Regions from separate parts of the Ureibacillus suwonensis genome, predicted to be linked through region 1. Evidence: riboswitches for the same ligand, from Rfam matches in the RefSeq annotation. Region 1 holds a riboswitch; the other holds the start of a gene.
What was found. A riboswitch is a leader RNA that binds a small molecule or an ion and turns the genes downstream of it on or off. The one in region 1 is predicted to bind glycine.
Positions count from the first base shown of each region.

Region 2: it holds a riboswitch for glycine, as region 1 does, so the genes downstream of both, gcvT (glycine cleavage system aminomethyltransferase GcvT) here and ACFPOH_RS12255 (ACT domain-containing protein) in region 1, are expected to answer to the same signal.

Region 1 is NZ_JBHSNQ010000162.1:10,269-13,685, reverse strand. Features, by position in the region: gene ACFPOH_RS12260 (PFL family protein) at 1-1,329, opposite strand, end outside; gene ACFPOH_RS12255 (ACT domain-containing protein) at 1,344-1,613, opposite strand; glycine riboswitch at 1,689-1,764, opposite strand; gene ACFPOH_RS12250 (YceI family protein) at 2,087-2,617, shown strand; gene ACFPOH_RS12245 (amino acid permease) at 2,768-3,417, opposite strand, start outside.
Region 2 is NZ_JBHSNQ010000009.1:24,544-27,960, reverse strand. Features, by position in the region: gene gcvPA (aminomethyl-transferring glycine dehydrogenase subunit GcvPA) at 1-529, opposite strand, end outside; gene gcvT (glycine cleavage system aminomethyltransferase GcvT) at 547-1,650, opposite strand; glycine riboswitch at 1,737-1,819, opposite strand; glycine riboswitch at 1,823-1,913, opposite strand; gene ACFPOH_RS00395 (shikimate kinase) at 2,038-2,550, opposite strand; gene comGF (competence type IV pilus minor pilin ComGF) at 2,735-3,184, opposite strand; gene ACFPOH_RS00385 (hypothetical protein) at 3,133-3,417, opposite strand, start outside.

The DNA.
Region 1 (3,417 bases):
GCGTCCGCCACGGCGAATGATTTTGTCGGAGCTGAACGGATTGACCCCGATGACAGGTGCTCTTCCCAAAAGGCCTCCGAATTCCACCATGTCGCCTTCTTTCGCTCCAGGCACAGGGATGACACGGACAGCAGTCGTTTTTTTATTGATCATTCCGATGGCCGCTTCATCGGCAATCATTGCGGAAATGGTGCTGGCAGGTGCGTCGCCCGTGATGGCAATCATGTCAAGACCGACGGAACATACACATGTCATTGCTTCTAACTTGGATAGCGATAATGCGCCTTCTTCAATTCCACGGATCATGCCGTTATCTTCGCTGACTGGGATGAAGGCGCCGCTTAAACCGCCCACATAGGATGAAGCCATGGCACCACCTTTTTTCACCGCATCATTCATTAAGGCAAGGGCGGCAATGGTGCCGTGGGTTCCAACACGCTCAAGGCCAATTTCTTCAAGAATTTCAGCCACACTATCGTTCATCGCATTCGTTGGTGCAAGGGACAAGTCCATTATGCCGAACGGAACGCCTAAACGTTTTGCCACTTCTCGTCCGATCAACTCTCCGGCACGGGTAATTTTAAAGGCGGTTTTCTTGATGATTTCGGCCACTTCTCCCAAATCCGCATCCGGATAACGTTTCAATGCATTGAGTACTACCCCCGGACCGGAAACGCCGACATTGAGTACGACTTCTCCTTCACCGGATCCGAGGAAAGCGCCGGCCATAAACGGATTATCTTCCACGGGGTTGCAGAACACCACCAGTTTTGCGCAGCCAAGGCCGGACTGTTCTTTTGTCAGTTCAGCCGTTTCTTTGATGATTTCGCCCATTTGACGTACAGCATCCATATTGATGCCGGCTTTGGTTGTGCCGACAGAAACGGAAGCGCAAACCCGCTCAGTGGATGCCAAGGCTTCTGGAAGAGCATCAAATAACACTTGATCTCCCTTCGCAATCCCTTTGTGCACAAGGGCGGAATAACCGCCGATAAAATCGATGCCAAGGGTAACGGCGGCGCGGTCCAATGTTTTTGCAAGTTCCACAGCCTGTTCTTTTGTCGCATTGCCTAGAAGATCGGCGATTGGCGTCACGGCAATCCGTTTATTGATGATCGGGATGCCGTATTCTTTTGCCACTTTTTCAGCGGTAGGTTTTAAATCCTTTGCGTAATGGGTGATTTTATCATAGATTTTTTGTTTCATTTTATCGAAATCGGAATCCGCGCAATCCCGTAAATTGATTCCCATTGTCACTGTACGGATGTCCAAATTTTCTGTCCGGACCATCCGGATGGTTTCCAACATTTCATGAATTTCAAAGTTCATGTTTGCACGTCCTTTCACACGCGATGCATTGCCCTGAAAATTTCTTCAAGTTGTACAGTAATGACAACACCGATTGATTTTCCAAGTTCATTGAGTTCCTGCTGCAAGGATTCAAGATCTTTTAAATTTGTCACGTCAATGACCATCATCATGGTGAAGAAATCTTGTAAAATCGTTTGGCTGATATCTAAAATGTTGATGTTTCGATCTGCAAGTACAGTTGTCACTTTTGCGATAATTCCAACCTGGTCTTTTCCGATAACGCTGACAATTGCTTTTCTCATATGTTTCACCTCTATTGATGTAATAAAAAAGAGATTGGTTTCCCAATCTCAAAAGCATAAGAACAATAACGGTATTATCATTCTTCTGTCCTTTTGCCTGAGATTGTGAATCCTTCGGCGCCACAGATGTGGTCTCTCCAGAAGCTGCTCCTGACTGTAGTGTTACCCACAGCATTCATCGCTACACCTATTTAATTCCAATACTAGACGATACTAACACCTTTGTCGAAAATGGTCAACTAAGATACACTGAAATTTTTAAAAATTTTGACCGTAAGGAGGGGGTTGAATGTTTTTTTCCGCTCAAACCGGGAATAAATTTACTAAAGTATGAGTCAGAAAAATGGGTTTGAATCCATTGACAAAAAAATTAATGCGTGATATATTTATCTCGAATTCAAAATAATGAACTTCAAGATAAATATTCATAAATATCTCGGATTCAGAATAAAGTAAATCGGGAGGAATGAAAAATGGCGAAATGGGTTATTGACAAAGCTCACTCAGAAATTGGTTTTGAAGTGAAACATATGATGGTATCAAAAGTGAGAGGGCATTTTGATTCTTATGATGCGGAAATTGAAGCGGACGATTTGACAGATCTTACAAATGCAAAAATTTCATTCGCTTTTGATGTGGCAAGCATCAATACAAAATTGGAAGATCGGGATAATCATTTGAAATCTGCAGACTTCTTTGATGCGGAAAAATATCCTAAAATCACATTCCAATCAACAGAAATCAAGAAAACAGGCGATAGCGAATATGAAGTGACAGGAAACTTGACGATTAAAGATGTCACAAAACCGGTAACATTTGAAGTGGAATTCAACGGTAAAGGAAAAAACCCTTGGGGCTTTGAAGTGTACGGCTTTGAGGCGGAAACAAAAATCAATCGTGAAGATTTCGGACTTACTTGGAACGCAGTGCTTGAAACAGGTGGCGTGCTGGTAGGAAAAGACGTGAAGATTAAAGCCGAATTGGAAGTGAACCCTGCAAACTGAAGTATTATCAATAGCCGATTCCTATTGGAGTCGGCTTTTTTATATGAAGAACCGGCTGTAAGGAGGTGCCGGTTCAAATCAAGCCGAACCACTGTGCAAAAAAAGAGTGGGTGAGAAAACCATCATTTTCTTCATCCACTCTTTTCTTCGTTATTTATTCAATATGCTATGCTTTCTTCCATACACAAAATAGACGAATAAACCAATCAACATCCAAATGAAGCAGGTGAACATTGTGAAGGAAGATAATTGGGTAATCATGAATACGCAAAGGATAAATGACAGAATCGGCACAATTGGATATAAAGGCACTTTGAATCCGTCTTTCAATCCTGGAATTTTCATTTTTCTAACATAGATGACGCCGATGGAAACAGCGGCAAAAGCGACTAAAGTTCCGATATTTACAAGCTCCGCCAATTTATCGATTGGTATGAAACCGGCGAAAATAGATACAAATAGCGCATAAATCCATGTGTTTTTCAATGGAATTTTAAGTCGTGGGTGGATTTCTGACAGCACTTTTGGAAGCATTCCGTCCCGGGCGAAGGAGTACACTAAACGGGTCCCTCCATACATCATCACGAAAATGACCGTCATCATGCTGATTACCGCACCGAGGGAAATGATTCCAAACACCCAATCCAGATTTGCCAATTCCATCGCGTAGGCAACAGGGTTTCCGACATTCAATTCCGTATATGGGACCATTCCCGTTAAAACGAGGGAAACGGCCACATACAAAATTGTACAAATCACAAGGGTTCCGATAATTCCAATCGGCATATTCCGCTGTGGAT
Region 2 (3,417 bases), on a different contig from region 1:
AGGCATAAGTTTTCACGACTTCACGGTATTCCGGATGAATAGCTTCAGACACTAAAAGTTTTTTCCGTCTAGTGGAACCGGCGGCAAGCATTCCCGCCTCTGCAAGAGCCGTTCCCCCATCATACATGGACGAGTTGGCCAAATCCATTCCCGTCAATTCCGCAATCATTGTCTGGAATTCAAAAATTGCCTGTAATTCCCCTTGTGAAATTTCCGGTTGATATGGCGTATAAGCGGTATAGAATTCCGAACGGGAAATGACATGATCAACAATGGCAGGTTTATAGTGATTGTATACACCTGCGCCCAAAAATGAAACAGCTGATTCCGTATTCGTATTTTTATCTGCTAATGCTTTCAGTTCTTTCAATAATTCAGATTCAGATACTGCCTCTTTAATATTGTAAAGCCCTTTAAAACGCACCTCTTCTGGAATGTCCGCAAATAAATCGTCAATGCTTTCCACTCCAATGGTAGCGAGCATTTCCTGTTTGTCCTGTTCCGTCATTGGAAGATATCGATGCTTCATTTTTTGACCTCCATTAATTATTTTTCCCGTTTATAAAAAGGTTTCGGCACCACTTGCGCTTTTACCTTCTTATTCCGGATTTCCACATCCACTTCTGTGCCCACATCAGCATATTGGCTATCCAACAGGGCTAATCCCAAATTCCGTTTTGTGGAAGGTACTTGTGTTCCGGTTGTTACAACGCCGATTTCTGCGTCACCTTTAAAGACTTTATAGCCATGGCGAGGAATTCCTTTTTCAATCATTTCAATGCCGACAAGTTTTCTTGAAAGCCCTTGTTCCTTTTGTTTGATCAGCGCTTCCTTGCCGATAAAATCCGACTCTTTTTGAAGTTTCACCGCAAAGCCGATGCCTGCTTCAAGAGGTGAGATGGATTCAGATAATTCTTGCCCATAAAGCGGCAGACATGCTTCAAAGCGCAATGTGTCACGGGCGCCAAGACCACACGGAATGAGTCCATCCTCTTTTCCGGCCCCTAAAATTTTATGCCACAGTGCCACAATCGCTTTCGGCTCCCCATATAGTTCAAACCCGTCTTCTCCTGTATAACCGCTGCGGGAAAGCAATACCGGATAGCCGCCAACCGTTGCGGAAGCTTTGAAATGGAATGGTTTTATTTCTTTCAACTCTTCCTCCGTCAATGTTTGCAATATTTTTTCTGAAAGCGGCCCTTGAAGAGCAATCATGGCATATTCATCGGATTTGTTTGTAATATCCACTTCGCCTTGGGCATGCTTTTTCAGCCATTCAAAATCTTTCTCAATATTCGCAGCATTCACTACAAGCAGATACTGATCATTTCCAAGGTTGTATACGATTAAATCATCAACAACCCCGCCATTTTCATAGCACATTACATTGTATTGTGCGCCACCTACAGGAATTTTTGAGATGTCATTGGATAATATTTTTTGCAGGAACCCGAGCGCATCTTTCCCTTCGACAATGATTTCTCCCATATGGGATACGTCAAATAGTCCTGCTCGTTTTCTTACAGCTTCATGTTCTTCTTTGATCGATGAAAATTGGACAGGCAGTTCCCATCCTCCAAAGTCAATGGTTTTCGCACCATATTTGGCATACTCGTCAAATAATGGTGTTCTTTTTAATTCTCCCATCAAGAAACCTCCCTTTACTGGATCCTCTTTAAAAGCTCATTAATTAATATAGGTAAAAAAGGACAGAAAATCCCCTTGTTTTAGGAATTCTCTGTCCTTTCACCTGAAAGTTACACCTACTGTAAAAGCAGGCTTTCCCCTTGGGTGGCTGAAAAATCAGCGCTCTCCAGAGTTGCGTCCCGTACGAGTCTTTTTGCCTGAGAGATTCATAGTTCCCCTACTTGCTCCTTCGGCGACGTAAACACGTTCTCTCCCCGCACAATCATCCGCCATTATCAAGTTGAACAATCATTATATCTTTGCCAATATCCTAACATTGAACAGGATGTAAGGCAACATTTTTTTAAAATCCTGTATAAAAAGCGAACATTTTTCAAATATAATTTATGTTCATTCGCCTTTCAAACGGTTCACTTGGAATGCCATGTAATTTACCACTTGACGGATTGTTCGATTATGCGTAAAGACGCGGATATGGGCTGCTCTTTTATAAAATTTTCTTCTGTAATAAAATAGTCGTTCCAGCTCTTTTTTTGTCGAACGTTGGGCGATCGGGCGATTTTTATCATTTTTGATCCGGTTGTAAATATCTTCAAAAGGAGCATCCAGAAAGAAAACGAGGCCTGTCCTTCTCATGATTTCCCGGTTTTCCGGTCTCATCGCAACCCCGCCGCCAGTGGCAATAATACAAGCTTCATCCCGGAAATTTCTCAAAAATTCCGTTTCGAGATTCCGAAAATGCTCCTCTCCGTATTTTTCAAAAATTTCAGGAATCGGCATCCCCTGTTGCCTTACAATCTCTTTATCCATATCATAAAAGGGCATCCGCAATACATAGCTTAATTGGCGTCCAATTGCACTCTTTCCGCATCCCATGAATCCTACCAAATATATTTTTCTCATTTTTGACACCTTTCTACACAAAACTCCCAGTTATCGATTCAATAAGTTAATCGTAGCACGAACATTGACGTTTTCCAATGAATTAATGATTGAAAATTGCGTTAAATAGGATGTGCTGTAAAACATTACAAAAGACATTACAAAAAATAGCAGCAGGATGGCGATGGGATACATAACTCCTTTTTCATTTTTTATATTGGACAAATAACGTTCTCTCCTTCTCTATTCCATTCAAAAACCTGACTTTCACTGTCAACAGGTTGTCCGAGATGACAAACTCGGCATTTTGAATTCCAATGAGCAACGGCACATATCCCTGCCCGTTTACTTGCAGCCGGATGACATCTGAAATCTTGTTAATTTTGAGGGTTTTCGATGGTGATTCGACTATGTATAAAGAATTTGCCATCCAATAAACATCCTCGATATCAATCAAATATTGTTGAAAATCCTGTATAAAAATTTCCCATTTTATCTGTTCGTCCGCAAGAAAGGTATCGTTCCATTGTTGTATCAATAAATATATGGCCAATATGAGCTGGGCGAGCAGGGTGAAAGTCAGCAGATGAAAAAGCGCCTCAATCAGTGTAAAGCCGTTTCTATTGTTTCGTACTCTCCATTGGCATCGATGCATTTCAATCGTTCCTTATCCAGATTGGTGAAATGAACACAAATCGTATCTTTTTGGAAAGTCCAACGAAATTCCACATGATCAATCCATTTTGTCCCTTCACTAATCCCGGTTGTCTTTGCAATACGCACTCCCTCATAAGCCACTTCGGAAGCGTGCAATTCCAGGGTCTTATTGTAAAGGGAATGTTGGAGCTGATATACAAAAGGAAGAAAACCCATCAAAACAAAGAGGAT